Regions from separate parts of the uncultured Rummeliibacillus sp. genome, predicted to be linked through region 3. Evidence: riboswitches for the same ligand, from Rfam matches in the RefSeq annotation. Region 3 holds a riboswitch; each other region holds the start of a gene.
What was found. Region 3 has a riboswitch for cobalamin ahead of Q0977_RS06035 (ABC transporter substrate-binding protein). Riboswitches for the same ligand answer to the same signal wherever they lie in the genome.
Positions count from the first base shown of each region.

Region 1: it holds a riboswitch for cobalamin, as region 3 does, so the genes downstream of both, Q0977_RS03535 (Ig-like domain-containing protein) here and Q0977_RS06035 (ABC transporter substrate-binding protein) in region 3, are expected to answer to the same signal.
Region 2: it holds a riboswitch for cobalamin, as region 3 does, so the genes downstream of both, Q0977_RS11540 (hypothetical protein) here and Q0977_RS06035 (ABC transporter substrate-binding protein) in region 3, are expected to answer to the same signal.

Region 1 covers NZ_CAKQBI010000003.1:151,520-156,791, forward strand. Annotated here, with positions in the region: gene Q0977_RS03530 (DUF4430 domain-containing protein) at 1-439, opposite strand, end outside; gene Q0977_RS03535 (Ig-like domain-containing protein) at 521-2,098, opposite strand; cobalamin riboswitch at 2,257-2,441, opposite strand; gene Q0977_RS03540 (transcriptional regulator) at 2,582-2,740, opposite strand; gene panF (sodium/pantothenate symporter) at 2,918-4,366, opposite strand; gene Q0977_RS03550 (YhdT family protein) at 4,366-4,632, opposite strand; gene Q0977_RS03555 (PTS transporter subunit IIC) at 5,099-5,272, shown strand, end outside.
Region 2 covers NZ_CAKQBI010000016.1:52,126-57,397, reverse strand. Annotated here, with positions in the region: gene Q0977_RS11550 (reverse transcriptase-like protein) at 112-780, shown strand; gene Q0977_RS11545 (YdhK family protein) at 921-1,532, shown strand; cobalamin riboswitch at 1,637-1,819, shown strand; gene Q0977_RS11540 (hypothetical protein) at 1,999-2,208, shown strand; gene Q0977_RS11535 (M20/M25/M40 family metallo-hydrolase) at 2,532-4,136, shown strand; gene Q0977_RS11530 (PH domain-containing protein) at 4,242-4,622, shown strand; tRNA gene Q0977_RS11525 (tRNA-Gly) at 4,802-4,876, shown strand; tRNA gene Q0977_RS11520 (tRNA-Ser) at 4,881-4,973, shown strand; tRNA gene Q0977_RS11515 (tRNA-Phe) at 4,978-5,050, shown strand; gene Q0977_RS11510 (DMT family transporter) at 5,162-5,272, shown strand, end outside.
Region 3 covers NZ_CAKQBI010000006.1:134,550-139,821, forward strand. Annotated here, with positions in the region: gene argS (arginine--tRNA ligase) at 1-591, shown strand, start outside; cobalamin riboswitch at 1,429-1,619, shown strand; gene Q0977_RS06035 (ABC transporter substrate-binding protein) at 1,731-2,693, shown strand; gene Q0977_RS06040 (iron ABC transporter permease) at 2,690-3,685, shown strand; gene Q0977_RS06045 (adenosylcobinamide amidohydrolase) at 3,688-5,163, shown strand; gene cbiB (adenosylcobinamide-phosphate synthase CbiB) at 5,165-5,272, shown strand, end outside.

The sequences.
Region 1 (5,272 bases), on a different contig from region 3:
ATGAAGTTTCTTTATTGGGCGATGTTACTGTTTTCTTCTTATTAACTTTTTCCTTTTTTTCGGGCTTTTCTTGATTTTTTGATTTAGATATACTGCTTCTTTCTTTTTCTGAAGTATCACTTTCATTCGCTCGTTGGGTTGCCTTTTGAGTTTTTTCTTTTTGGCTTGATTCATCAGGTAGTTTAATCGTTTCTTTAGAATCTACTTGTTTAGAATCTTCTTGTTTATTTACTTGCTTTTCAGTTTCAATATTTTTCTTATCCGTTACCTTTTCTTTTTCCTTATCCCCATTTATAGGAATTACCTTTTCACTAGACCCTTCCACACTTTTTTCATCTGTATTTTGATGATTGTATTGTTCAACTGTTTGGACTTTACAACCAGCAAGGCAGATTATCGCAATAATTAAAGAAAGAATATAAAAATGTACTTTCTTCAAAATAACACCTCCATATAGATGTCAATAGGGTGTTAGAATTTGTCTCTAACACCCTGGGTTAAAATTTACATTGTTGACTAGTTATTTTGATTTAACAGTAATCGTCTTAGATACACTTTTGTTATTAGCTGCATCCTTAACATAAACCGTTAATTTTGTACCTGTTTTTTGTTTTTTGATAGATAAAGAGAATTTACCTTTCGATGAGACTTTTCCCTTTTGTATTACTTTCTTATTTTTCACAACATAAACGGTTGATTTCACTTCTGCTGTTCCAACTATTCTTGTAGAATTTTTTGTTACCTTTTTAACGATTGGTGTTTTTGGTGCTGTTTTATCAACAACTTTTACAGAGACAGTCTTGCTAGTGTTCTTAGCAAGATCGGTTGCTAAAATTTTTAATGTGGTACCTGCCTTTTGTTTTTTGATTTTGACTGAGTATACACCTTTAAAATCTGCAATGGCTGTACCGATGATTTTAGAACCGTATTTTACTGTAATAGTAGCGTATGGTTCAGTTTTACCAGTTACAGTAGTTTTGTTGTCTGCTAGTGTTTTAACAGTTGGTTTATCAGGAGCTTTTGTGTCATATGCAAGGTTTTCGGCTTTAACATCCGACATATCGTAGAATTTCTTTTCATTATTTACTAGACGATCATATGCTTCTAAAGCACGGTTTGCTTGGTCGGTAGACATATCGTTAGCTATTTTTGATGTAGGGGAGTTTTTAAATCCACCCGATACTTGATCGTATGTAGTCATCAAATTAGAAATAGCCCAATTGTTATTTTTGATAAAGCGAAGATCTGATTTTGGATTAATATTTAAAGAAGTAAGAGCTAGAATTACTTGTGAAATAGATTCTGGACTATCTCCACCGTAGTAGCCATCGTAACCTGCATTTTTATTTAAATTAGCAGATAAATATTTCAAAGCCTTATCAATTGAATCGTTAACGCCGTCTAAAGAGGTGTAGTTTGATAAAGCCGTCGTTACCATTGCAGTTCCATCAACGCCAGGCCATTGCCATGAAACCCCAAATGAACCTGCGTTTTCATCAGTGAATTGATCACTTAATAAATCTTTTATCATTTGCTCTTTTAAATTTGCATATTTTTCATCAGCAGGAAGTTTGTAATTTGCTGAATCAAGAGCATAAAGTACATTATAATTTGATGTTGCAGAGTAAGTTTGATTTTCTTGTTCCTTCAAAACTTTATCCATCATAGTTTGAATTAAATTAAAACCTTCAATATTTGAAGCATCTTTTCCTATTGATGTTAATGCTAGTACTACTTTTCCGTACTTACCTGATGAGACTTCTCTTTCTCCATCGAAGATTTTCCCGTTATTTGCTTTTAGTTTTGAAACAATATTCTTGTAGTAATTTGTATAATAATTTTTTGCAACAGGGAATCCAGTTTGTGCTAAATCAGTTACAACATCTTCATTTCCAAACTTAGCATTTGGGGTATTTTTGTATAGCCATAAAGCTGAGCTCTTTAAAGCTTTTTGGTATTCAACATTTTTCACTGATGCATTTACTTCCTTGTTTCCCTCTGCATGGGCAATAATTGAAGCAGGAAGTTGAGATGTGAGCAATAAACTAGCTAATGAGACTGGTGCAATCCATTTTTTAAAGTTTTTGTTTTTGTACATAAAAATACCTCCATTCATTTGGACAATTAACGCTTAACTGTCTTCTAGAATAGAGGTAATGAAAGCAATACAAATTTAATGTCTTTACATATATATGTAAAGATAATTGGACGTGAAATAAACAAATGTATTTCACAGTTCGATACCTCCCCTCGAAGATCAGAACTAAAGATAAAAGCAGGTCTCCTGGCTTATGTATATTAGAAATTTCGCACCTTCCCAGCTGTTAGCCAGTGGTATACGCGAAGTTCAAATACATTTACAGTAGCGGGGCTGCATCGGATTTCCACCGATTTCCCTATTATCCTATCAATTGATAGGCACTTCTATCTAAAAGTTATGTAATTGTCATCTATCAGTATTTCACATTCTTTAGGTCATGTAAATATTTTTCTAATATTTTTTAAATTTTGACGAAAATAAATAACCCCCTACCAATCATTATATGATCAGCAGGGGGTTTATAAGTCACTCGCGACGGCATCAGTCATTTTGGTCGTTTCTCCTTTTTGAGTATTCTTTGTAGGCATTAAGTTGTTCTTCCGTTAGATGATTGATAAAAAAGTAAAAGTCTTTCGATTCCAATCCATATTCTTGGCATGCGTTACAATATCGTTCATAGCTTTCTCTATACATATCCATTTGTATTTCTCCTCCTGTTATATAACAAATATTATTATTGATAATAATATATAACAGTCTAAAACATCTGTCAACGGAATTTTCTTAAAAAACAAATATTAAAATAAATTTTTATACAATACGTAAACATAAACAAACTCAAGCCCTATTAGTACAATAAAGCTTGAGTTTAAATCTTTAAATGATGTGTTTAACGTCTTTAAATTTAGAACTACTTAGAAGGCTAACTACTACATAACTTACAAGAGATAATAGAATAGAAGTTGTTACTGTATGCATTCCTAAGAAAGTTGTTCCCCATTTTTCGTAAATGAAAATATAACTGACTAAACCTACAATCATGGAAGAAGCTGCTCCATATTTGTTTCCTTTTTTCCAATATAGACCTAATACAACAGGCCAAACAAATACAGATTCTAAGCCACCGAATGAGAAAAGGTTAAGCCATACAAGCAAGCTAGGCGGTTTTAACGCAATAATAATAACCGCTAAGCCGATTAAAGCAGTGACCAAAAAGCTTAGTCTTTTCACTTCATGATCATTCGCTTTTGGCTTAATATAGTTTAGATATATATCTTTCACAATAGTAGAACTTACAAGCATTAGCAAAGCATTTACAGTAGACATAATCGCAGCCATTGGAGCAGCCAAAACGATACCTGCCAAATAAGGTGGTAATACCTTCAATGTTAAAAGTGGCATAACTTTATCACCGATATCAATACCAGGTAACACCGGGCGTGCCAATACCCCTGTTAAATGCATCCCGAACATAACTGTCCCTATTGCAATTGTTCCAATAATGATTGCTGAATGCATACTTCTTGAATTTTTATATGACATTGCTCGTACTGCAATTTGAGGTAAACCAATAACACCAATACCAATTAAAATCCAAAATGTAGATACATATAGTGGCGTTAAACTTCCATCAGCACCAAACGGAGATACTAACTTAGGATTTTCAGCAACTAAGTCGGACATGATATTAGAAACGCCGCCACCAGTAATAATGGTACCAACAAGCAAAATAACACTACCTAAAAACATCACAGTACCTTGTACAGCATCTGTTAATGCTACGGCTCTAAATCCACCTATTATTACATATACAAGGACTACAATCGCAAAAATGAATAATGCAGAAGTATAATTTAATCCGGTTAAAGATTCAATTAACCTTGCACCACCAATCCATTGTGCAGCCATTGAAGCAAATAGGAAGATTATAATACTCAATGCAGAAACAATAACAACGAAATTACTTTTATAGCGTTCATGTAAAAAATCTATCAATGTAATCGCTTTATATTTTCTAGCGATAATCGCAAATTTCTTACCCAGAACCATTAAAACGTAATAACCTGCTGGTAATTGTGCCATCGATAACAGAACCCAACCAAGACCCGTATTATAAGCGACACCGGGCCCTCCGATAAAACTAGATGCACTTCCGTATGTGGCCATCATTGTCATTGCAAGGAGGAATCCTCCCATTTGTCTACCACCTAGAAAATACTCTTGTAAAAACGAATTCGATTGCATGACATGTTTATTTGCCCATATCCCTATTAAAAAGATAATGACTAAGAAAAAGATTAATGGAAGGATAACTTGCCAATTCATCATTGATCGTCACCATCCTCTTCTTCAAATGGTACATCTTTAAAGAAAAATTTTATAATGACCATTAATAAAACAATCATAAAAATTGTGCCAGCTATACAGCTATAGAAAAACCAAGCCGGAAAACCGAATACATATGTATACTCTTTCGGATTTCCTGAACCAAGCCCATATGCAAAGCCAAACCATATTGCAAAATTGACGACTACTAATGCAATACCAATAAGTGCTTCACGATGAGCAACCTTATAACGCTTATCGTTCATATTTTTTCTCCTTCTATTAAATCGAATACTTTACTATTTTACTTATTTGTGAATAAAAAATAAAGTAGCAGTTCCTTCTTAAAATGAATATTTAGTTTACATAATAATATTATTTAGCACTATTCTTCAATTAAAATAACTTACATAAGATTGTAGTTATCAAAAAGTAGATTCCAAAAGATATATTTCCCTCTATATAAGCATAAAAACTTTTAAAAATATATAAGAAACGGCCTATATAAGATTACATTAATACGTGAAGATCTAGCTGTTATACAACTAAATAAGCAAAATGGTTTGAATTGTCAGAAAAAATATTCTCTCATTTTATATATATATTTCTCTATAAAACAGTTTTATTCTAAAATACGTCATTTGTCTATAATTTTTAGAATATTCACTATTGACTGTAACATCAAGTGTTATATAATTTAGTACATTACTCGATTGAATGGAGATTGATATTATGAAAGACTTTTTCAACAAACTATTAACCGGTATGAGTTTGGGAATCATTGTAGCCCTTATTCCAAATGCATTAGTTGGAGAAATTTTAAAATTAATTATTCCATATGTTCCTGTGTTTCAACATATTTTAGACATATCAGTTTTAGCTATGAGCCTATTACCAGTAGTAACA
Region 2 (5,272 bases), on a different contig from region 3:
AATCAACAGTTTTTTATATACGAAAATTTAACTGAAACATTTATAAATTATGTTTACAATGGAGAAAATAAGTTAAAATATATTGAAAATATTTTAGTTGGAGGATATCATATGAACCTCATCATTGAATGGATTTACAAAACATCCAGAGGAGTAGAAACGGTATTTCGCTCAGAAGAAATATCGGCAGAGAAAGCATATAAAATTGCTTTAGATATAGAGAAAACAGGAAGAGTGAAGAACATAACATTTATAGATCAATTCGATAGTTCATGGACTATGAAAGAGCTAAAACGTTATTTAACGGAAGTGGAAGGAGAACCACATAATATTACAGTCTATTTTGACGGTGGTTATGATAGAGAAACGACTATATCAGGTTTAGGTTGTGCCATCTATTTTGAGCAAAATGGCAAGCCGTTTCGGGTTAGAAAAAATGCACAAACAGTAGGGTTGAAATCGAATAACGAATCCGAATATGCAGCACTTCAACTAAGTATTACAGAATTAGAATTATTAAATGTTAAGAATACGAATGTTCGATTTATCGGTGATTCGCAAGTCGTTATTAACCAAATGAGTGGTGAATGGGCAGTACTAGAACCAGAGTTAATGAGTTGGGCTGACAGAATTGATAATAAGTTAAAAGAACTAGGCATCCAAGCAGAATATGAGCATGTATCTCGAAAGTTGAATGTAGAAGCTGATCGACTAGCAACTCAAGCGATACATGGTATAGAAATTATTGCACAAATAGAATTAATATTGGAACATGATTGATAGAAATTAGAATTTTTTCTCTATAAATTTTTTTATTGCGTTCTTCTATTGTTTAAAGAATGGAATATCGGGAATACTTTTCTCAAAGAGTATAAGTCCGATATTGCGTGAACATATAAGTGAAACTTGGAGGAAACAGCATGAAAAACAAAATGAAAATAATCATCTTTGTATTCACAGCGTTAATCACATTATCTGGCTGTGGCAATGTTTTAAAGGGAGAAAATATTGATGTAAACAAAAATGTGGATATAGCTCCTGATGATAATTTAAATTTAGATGACAAACAAACTGTAACAGAAGAAAATAATCATATGAATCATAACAATTCTGGTGTAGTTTTAGGAGATATTAAAAAAGCTAAAAATCCAACGTATCCAGTAGGAAGTCAAGTAATCGTTCAAGCCAATCATATGGTTGGCATGAATGGAGCAAAAGGAACGATTGTTGGTGCATATGAGACTAATGCCTACTCAGTCAGTTATAAACCAACTACTGGTGGAAAAGAAGTCAAAAATCACAAATGGGTGATTCAAGAAGAAATAAAAAAAGCAGCCGGTAAAATTCTACAACCAGGAGCGAAAGTGACCCTTGATGCAGACCATTTGCCAGGTATGAAGGGTGCTATTGCTACAATTGAATCTGGAATTCACACAACAGTTTACATGGTCAACTATAAGCCAACTACTGGTGGGAATGAAGTGAAAAATCATAAATGGTTGATTGAAAGTGAACTAGTAGCAAATATATAAAAAATTAAAAGAAATTTCTATGAGATTTTAAATAGAAGTTTCTTTTTTTGTGATAAAGATAGATTATATAATCTACTAATAACAATATGTTATAATGAGAGAAACGGAATAAGAAGAAAAAGGGTACAAATCATTTTTTGATTTGTTTAAAAGGGAAGATCGGTGAGAATCCGACGCTGTCCCGCAACTGTAATTCAGAGCAAATCGCAAAAACCACTGTCAAAACGGGAAGGTGCGATGAGCAGAGAAGATAAGCCAGGAGACCTGCCTTTTTTCGAGTACAGCCATATAACCTACGAGGATAGGAGGTGTAGAGTGTGACAGAATATCTTCTGCATGCTCATTGTACGACAAAACCGCAAAGTTCTCCCTTTTTTAGAGGGCTTATTTTGCTATGGTCGAAGTCGTATAAGAGAGCAAGTTTTTCATAACACATCCTTCTAAATGTTGACGGATGTGTTTTTTTATGAGAAAAGGAGAGAAAACGATGAATCATGAAATTGTCACCATGTATGAACAAAAGATGAAGCAGCAACTAATGATATCTGTTGGGACTTCTAAATCAATGTCTTTGAAAGAGATTACACGAGAATTGATAGAAGAAAATTGTGAACAGTATTTAAATATTAACTACGCTTATTTAAATGTTAAACATGAAATAATAGGAAGTTATTAATTTGAGTACTTTTTGAAATTTTAAATTTTATAGGCTTTTTTAGAAATAATAATATAGTTAAGCGCATGAAAACATAGAAGATTGTTTCCATGCGCTTTTTAGTTTTATATTCCGATTTATGTTATTTTACCTGACATTTAAATAAAAAATAAATGCGCTTTTTATATTATTTTGTTTGATTGATAATTTTGTTAAAGGAATTTTTTAATATGTTAGGTTTTAATACATTGACTATATATAAAAACTTACGTATATTCAAAATATAAGATTACCTATTTATAGGAGATGCTATTTAATAATGCCAAAGGATGGTGGGAAGAATGATGTGGAATACACCAGAGAAATTACGTTCGCTCCTTTGTGAGCTTGTCAGTTGGGAAAGTCAGACAATGACAAAAGGGGAACAACTATTTTCAAGTAAACTAAAAGCAAAATTACAGCAACTTCAATACTTTAAGGAAAACCCATCTTATCTAAAACTTTGTGATGTTGACCGCGGGAGACAAGTTGTTTCAGCATTATACAAAAATTCACATGTAAATGAAACTGTAGTTTTAATTAGTCATTTTGATACAGTACAAATTGAAGAGTACAGTTCATTTATTCCTATAGCAACTATGCCTGAAGTGTTAACGAATGCTTTTAAGGCAGATCCAAGTATGCTAAACGAATCTGCCAAAAAAGATTTAGTAAGTGGGGATTACTTATTTGGCCGAGGGGTAATGGATATGAAAATCGGCTTAGCACTACATATGCAAATCATTGAAAGAGCTATTGCGGAAAAATGGCCTATTAATCTACTAATTGTTACTGTACCTGATGAAGAAGTCAATTCAGCAGGCATGCGACAAGCAGTGAAACTTATATCAGAATTACAAGAAAAAGAAAATTTGAAGATTAAATTATTTTTAAATAGTGAACCTTCTTTTTCTCAAGGTCCAACTGATTTAAAAGAATATGTTTACTCTGGTTCAATTGGAAAGATTATGCCTGCAGCACTTTTCTATGGGAAAGAGACGCATGTAGGAGAACCTTTAAAAGGGATGACTGCACCTTTTATGAGTGCTTTTCTAACAGCAGAAATGGAATGGAATGAAAAATTTCTAGAAGAAGACTTTGGTGAACAAACCCCTCTTCCAGTTTCGCTGAAGTTAACCGATCTAAAAGAACAATATTCTACACAGACACCCTATCGTGCCATTTCGATGTTCAATGTTTTCCTCATGAAGCGGAGTGCCGGAGAAATCATGAACTTATTCGAAGAAGTAGCGAAAGAGGCTATGAGAAAGTGTCAAACACGTTACGAGGTAATCTGTAAGAAACAAGGCGTTTCAACAATTGGCAAGATTCGTGTAGTTCGATTTGAAGAATTATATACGTATGCAGTTAATAAAATGGGTATAAAGCAGGTAAAAGAATTAAAGGAATCTATATTATCGAATGACACATTTGACGATCGTGAAAAGTCATTACGAATTGCAGATCAATTGATGATACGCTGCCAAGAATTAGCGCCAGCTGTAGTATTACTGTTTGCACCACCATATTATCCACCTGTAAATTCATCAGAAGATTCCCTGATACAAGGCGCGGTTTCCTTACTCCTTGAAGAAGCAAAAAAGTTCAATATTCCTCTTGAACAAATCCATTATTTTAATGGGATTTGTGATTTGAGTTACTGTCAATTTCAAGCTGTTAAGGATTGGAAGACATATGAAAAAAATTCACCAGTTTGGGGAGAAACGTATGATATTCCATTTGAAGAAATGTCGAAGTTTTCAGCTCCAGTCCTTAATGTGGGGCCGTTTGGGAAAGATGCACATCAAATTTCGGAACGTTTACATGTTAAAAGTGCATTTGAGGAAATGCCGGTATTACTCTATGAATTGCTGAAGTATGTAAGTAAAAATTCACAAGTTGTAGAATAATGAAATTTCAGCATATATTATTGTACAGATATCTAATCTGCATATATTTTTTCTCGCATTAACCGATTATAGAAGTTTCATTTTATATGAACAGGAGGAGCTATACTGGGATTATTTGATAATTTGATGGGGAATGCGACAGAAGTAAGCAAAGAAATTATTCATTCTGAGATAAAAGATCTAATTGCGAAAAATGAAAAAGTTGAGCAAGCATATAAGTTAATTAGAGACCTCTTTGTTTTTACAGATAAACGATTAATATTGATTGATAAACAAGGGGTAACAGGAAAGAAAATAGAATATCACTCTATTCCTTATAGAAGCGTAGTACACTTCTCCATTGAGACAGCTGGTACTTTTGATTTTGAAGCAGAACTAAAAATTTGGTTGTCTAATAGTGGTGAACCAATCGAGAAGAGGTTCACTAAACAATCAGATATTTATAAAATTCAAAGTGTATTAGCAGCTTATGTTTTAAAAGAATAAGTCGAATTAATATATTTTTCTATAATAGAGGAAGCTTTCTGCTGTGAATGGTAAGCTTCCTTGCTATTACTACAAGGTCTTACTATTGTGGTTTAAACATTACTTAGAAAGAGAGTGAGATAGAAAATTAGCATGAATTTAATAATAGTGTTACAATAACTATTATAAAAAAATTTTTTGCGGAAGTAGTTTAGTGGTAGAACATCACCTTCCCAAGGTGAGGGTCGCGGGTTCGATCCCCGTCTTCCGCTCCAAAATGGAGGAATACCCAAGTCTGGCTGAAGGGATCGGTCTTGAAAACCGACAGGCGGGTCAAACCGCGCGGGGGTTCGAATCCCTCTTCCTCCTCCATACTGGGTCGGTAGCTCAGTTGGTAGAGCATTAGATTGAAGCTCTAAGTGTCGGCAGTTCGATTCTGTCCCGACCCATAAAGAGATATTCAGAAAGTAAACTGGATATCTCTTTTTCTATTGTCAAAAGAATTATAGATGATACAATAATCATTAATGATTTTGATAATGGTTTTCGGGGGTAATTAGATGACTGAAAAAGACAGTCAGTTTAAAGGCATTGTTTTGGTTCTGTTGGCAGCGATCTTTTGGGCTGGAGCTGGAACTTTAGCTCAATTTTTAGTTCAGGAGAATGGATTT
Region 3 (5,272 bases):
GATCGTGATACATTAGAAGTAGAAGTAATTCAAATGGTAAACCTTCTACGTGATGGTGAAAAAGTTAAAATGTCTAAACGTACTGGTAACGCAGTAACTCTTCGCGAACTTGTAGAAGAAGTAGGTTTAGATGCTGTTCGTTATAACTTTGCAATGCGTGCAGGCGATACTCATTTAGACTTTGATTTAGACTTAGCTGTAAAACAATCAAACGAAAACCCAGTGTACTATGCACAATATGCACATGCACGTATTTGCTCAATCTTACGTCAAGCATCAGAAAAAGGCTTTGCAGCTTCAACTGAACATCTTGATACATTATCATCTGAAAAAGACATTGAAGTATTGAAAAAAGTTGGAGACTTCCCACAAGTCGTAGCGGATGCTGCTCGTGTACGTGCGCCACACCGTATCGCTAACTACATCCAAGAACTTGCTGCAACATTCCACAGTTTCTATAATGCAGAAAAAGTTTTAGATGAAGAAAACAAAGAACGCTCTGAAGCACGTATCGCATTAATCACAGCAGTACGTACAACATTAGCAAACGCACTAAAACTAATAGGCGTATCAGCACCAGAAAAAATGTAATATTAAGTGCTGAGGGCGCTCGTTCAGCTGCGACAAGCGCTGGAGGGCTCGAATCGAAAGCATGTTTTCAGCTTTCGACCGAGAGACCGAAGCGACTCGAGCAGCTAGCGCCCGAAGCCGGATAAAGTTAAATGCTGAACGCGTCCGTTTAGCCCCGACAAGCGCTGGAAGGCCCGAATCAAAAGCATGTTTTCAGCTTTTGACCGAGGGACTGAAGCGACCTCGAGGGGCTGGCGCGAGAAGCTGGATAAAATTAAATGCTGAGGCGGCTTGCTCAGACCCGAAAATCACAAAAGCTTTCGAATCGAAAACGTCATTTCAGTTTTCGACCGAGAAAGCGTTGTGACTCGAGGGACTAGCCGCAGAAGCTGGATAATTTAATTGCTGAACGCGCTCGCTAAGAGGAAGATAGCCTAAAAGCGCGACATCGTGTCGCAACGGCTATCTGACCCATATCCTGTGGGCTCCCGATAAGCGCTGGAAGGCCCGAATCTCAAAAAATAAGCAAGGGCATCGTATATTTTGTGTGAAAATATGCGATGTCCTTTTATTTTGCTTAGCTTTTTTACGTAGGAAAGAATTAGGGGACATGTAAGCTCCATCTACTAAAATTACTCAATCGAAAGAAAAAATAAGAGATACATAGCTTCAAGTATAAAATTACCGAGAGTATAAAGTTAGGAAACTCGCGCCCTGTTTAGCACAACTCAGGCACCAATTAGCACAACTCATAAGAATTATACCCCCACTCAACAGGTCAAAACTATTCCGTAAAACTTTAATTATTTTAAGGTACCTTCCATAAAAACAAAATATTCGGTATAATGATAGACAATTCAATAGTTAAAAAAGTACGGTTCTTAACATTCGGTAAAATGTTAAGTGAAAAGGGAAATCGGTGAAAATCCGATGCGGTCCCGCCACTGTAAGTGTGAGTAACTCGTATAATTGCCACTGAAAAATTTTCGGGAAGGCACGAGAAGCGTTGAACACAAGCCAGGATACCTGCCGTATTTAAAGACACCAGTTTAACTACGAGGATAGGATGGGTGCCAGTATATTTAATATTTACTGGATTCATGATGCCTCTCGAAAAAATAGAGAGGCTTTTTATTTTGCTGAAGGAGGCACTTCGATCAATGAAAAGAATATGGCAATTAGCAATAATGCTCACAATGGTATTTGCTTTACTTGTAGGATGTGGACAAGGAGATTCGCAAAAATCATCTAGTGACAAAACAAATTCTACGCAAACAACAAAAAATACGTCTACATATCCAATGATGGTAAAAGATGCACTCGGTAACAATGTGGAATTTAAAGAAGCCCCTAAAAAGATAGTTTCTTTAGTCCCTAGTAATACAGAAATATTATTTGCGCTAGGTTTAGACGACAAAATTGTAGGTGTAACTGATAACGATAACTATCCAGAAGCTGCTACTAAAAAGGAAAAAGTGGGCGGCATGGAATATGATATTGAGAAAATACTAAGTTTAAAACCAGATGTAGTGTTTGCCCATGAATCCAATGCCAAATCAGTAGAGGCAGGATTACAACAACTAAAAGATGCAGGAATTACTGTTTTTGTAGTAAAAAATGCAACAAACTTTGAAGAAACATATAACACGATCGAACAAATTGGCCAAATTACAGACAAAGGGCAAAAAGCAGATCAAATTGTTGAAGATATGAAAGCAAAAGTACAAGAAGTTCAAGATAAAGTAGCAAATGTGAAACAACGTTCTGTTTTTGTAGAAACTTCAGATGAACCGGAAATTTATACAGCAGGTAAGGATACATTTATGCAAGAAATCTTAGACCTAGCAAATATCAAAAATGTTGTAGATGATCAATCAGGTTGGTTTAAAATCGATTCAGAGCAAATTGTTAAACGTAATCCAGATACAATGATTGTAATGGAAGATTATGTTCCGAATATCGTAGAAAAAGTAAAAAAACGTCAAGGATTCAATAGTATTACAGCAGTCAAAAATGACGCAGTTGTACAAGTGAATCAAGATTTAACAGCTCGGACAGGCCCTCGCCTTGCTGATGGTCTAGAAGAAATAGCTAAAGCAGTTTATCCAGAGGTATTTAAATGAGGAAAATAGTAGTGGGGTATATTGTAGCCATATTCATCTTGTTACTGAGTATATGGCTCGGTATATCTGTAGGTTCTGTAAAGGTACCACTAAGTACGTTATGGGATACAGAAGCTGATGAAATGGCAACAAATATTTTATGGAATATTCGTATGCCACGTGTTTTATTGGCTGGACTTGTTGGAGCAGCATTAGCAATTGCAGGTGCTGCTTTTCAAGGCTTATTAAAAAATCCACTTGCTGATCCATATACGTTAGGAGTGTCATCAGGTGCCTCAGTAGGTGCAGTGATGACGCTTTTTTTCAATATTTCAGCCCCTATTTTAGGGATATTCACTTTACCTACATTTAGCATGGTAGGAGCAATGCTATCTCTATTTGCAGTGATTGGATTTGCTAAATTAGTTGATCGTACGATGAAGATGGAAACACTTATTTTAACAGGAATAATCATGAGTTCATTTTTAAGCGCTGTTATATCATTAATGATTGCGCTAACAGGAGAAGAACTTCGACAAATAATTAGTTGGTTGATGGGAAGCGTATCGATGCGTGGGTGGCCTTATGTGAAGATGGTATGGCCATTCATCCTTATAGGGGCATTGATGTTATGGTTTAATCGCCGTGAGCTAAATGCTATGTTGTTTGGAGAAGAGAGGGCAAAGTATTTAGGTGTTAATGTGAAAAGAAGTAAACTTATGCTTCTACTTGGGGGTTCAATGTTAACTGGTTCGGCGGTCGCGGTTTCAGGAACGATTGGCTTTATCGGACTAGTTGTCCCACATATGACTAGATTACTATTTGGTGCAGATCATCGTCATCTATTACCATTATCTTTTATCAATGGAGCATCATTACTGATTGTATGTGACTTGGTTGCCCGTATAATCATTGCACCAACAGAATTACCTATCGGTGTTATAACATCCTTTATTGGCGCGCCGGTTTTTGCTTATATTTTCTTCCGTCAACGTAGAACGAAGGGAGCATAGGAATGCTTAATGTAAAACAACTTAGTGGTGGATATGATCCTAAAAAACCTATTATAAAGGATATTTCATTTAAAGTAGAAAAAGGGCAATTTGTTGGCATTTTAGGCCCTAATGGAAGCGGGAAATCTACACTTATAAAAGTAATTAGTGGAATACTTGCTGAAACAAGTGGTTCAGTTCTGATTGATGGAAAGAATCGTAAAGACTATTCAACGAAAGAATTAGCACGCAAAATGGCTGTTTTACCTCAGTTACATGCACATGCCTTCTCACATTCAGTTCGTGAGACTGTATCAATTGGTCGTTATCCTCATCAAAATAGTTGGTTTCAAACATGGTCAAAAGATGATGAAGAGGCAGTTGCTACTGCAATGGATCAAACAGGGATTACACAATACACAGATCAACAATTGGATTTTCTTTCCGGTGGGGAGCAACAAAGGGCGTTTGTTGCACAAGCTTTAGCGCAGCAAGCCGATTTACTACTATTAGATGAACCAACTAATCATTTAGATATCGAACATCAACGGAAACTGATGGATATGATTCGACATGAGGTTGTGTATCATGATTTAACGGTGATTTCGATTTTTCATGATATGAATTTAGCTTCACTATATTGTGATCAATTGATTTTACTTGAAAATGGACAAATTAGCTCTATTGGTGAACCACATGAAGTATTAAAAGAGAAGCATGTGATGGAGGTCTACCATACAAAAGTTTCAAGCTATCCACACCCTGTGATGCCGAAGCCACAGGTAACGTTAATCCCTGATTTTCAAGAAGAAGGGCAAGCATCAATGACCATCACATCAAAGCAAATAAAGGTTAAAGATGAATTTGTGGAGTTACAAACAATGTTTCCGTTAAAAACAATTTCTTCAGCTGTTCATAACGCAGGTTTTGGATGGTTTCAATCATTTATCAATCGTTCAGTTGATAAGAATTATATGTGTGAGAATGCGCATGAAGAACTAAAACAGTATCTTGAAAAACACGGCTTTTCACCATCTAATACAGTAGCCATGATGACTGCAGTTGCATCAAAACACGTCGTAATCAGGGAGTATTCGTCTCAAGTAGGCAGTATTGTAGTAGCGGTTACAGCAGGTGTAGGGAACGCAGTAGATGTTTCACAAGCTTATAAACGTGTTGAAACAACTCATGTTGGGACGATTAATACATGGGTGTTCGTCAATGGCACTTTAACAGATGAGTCCTTTATGCAAGCAATGATTACTGCAACAGAAGCGAAAGTAAAGGCATTAGCAGTAGAGAATATTCAAGATAATATATCTAATACAACTGCAACCGGCACATCTACAGATAGTGTTCTTATTGCTGCTACACAAAACGGTCCCTTTTTTGAATATGCAGGAACTATTACAGGGATAGGTAAACTAATTGGCCGTGGGGTATTTGAAACAACTCGCATTGCACTACAAGACTATAAACGTGCAAAAGGGGTGTTGTAAGATGCTGGCACATTTAATCGCCTGTACGCTTGGGGTAGTACTAGATCGTTTTATCGGTGATCCGCCCAAAATGCCGCATCCTGTAAGATGGATAGGTAATCTAATTCAA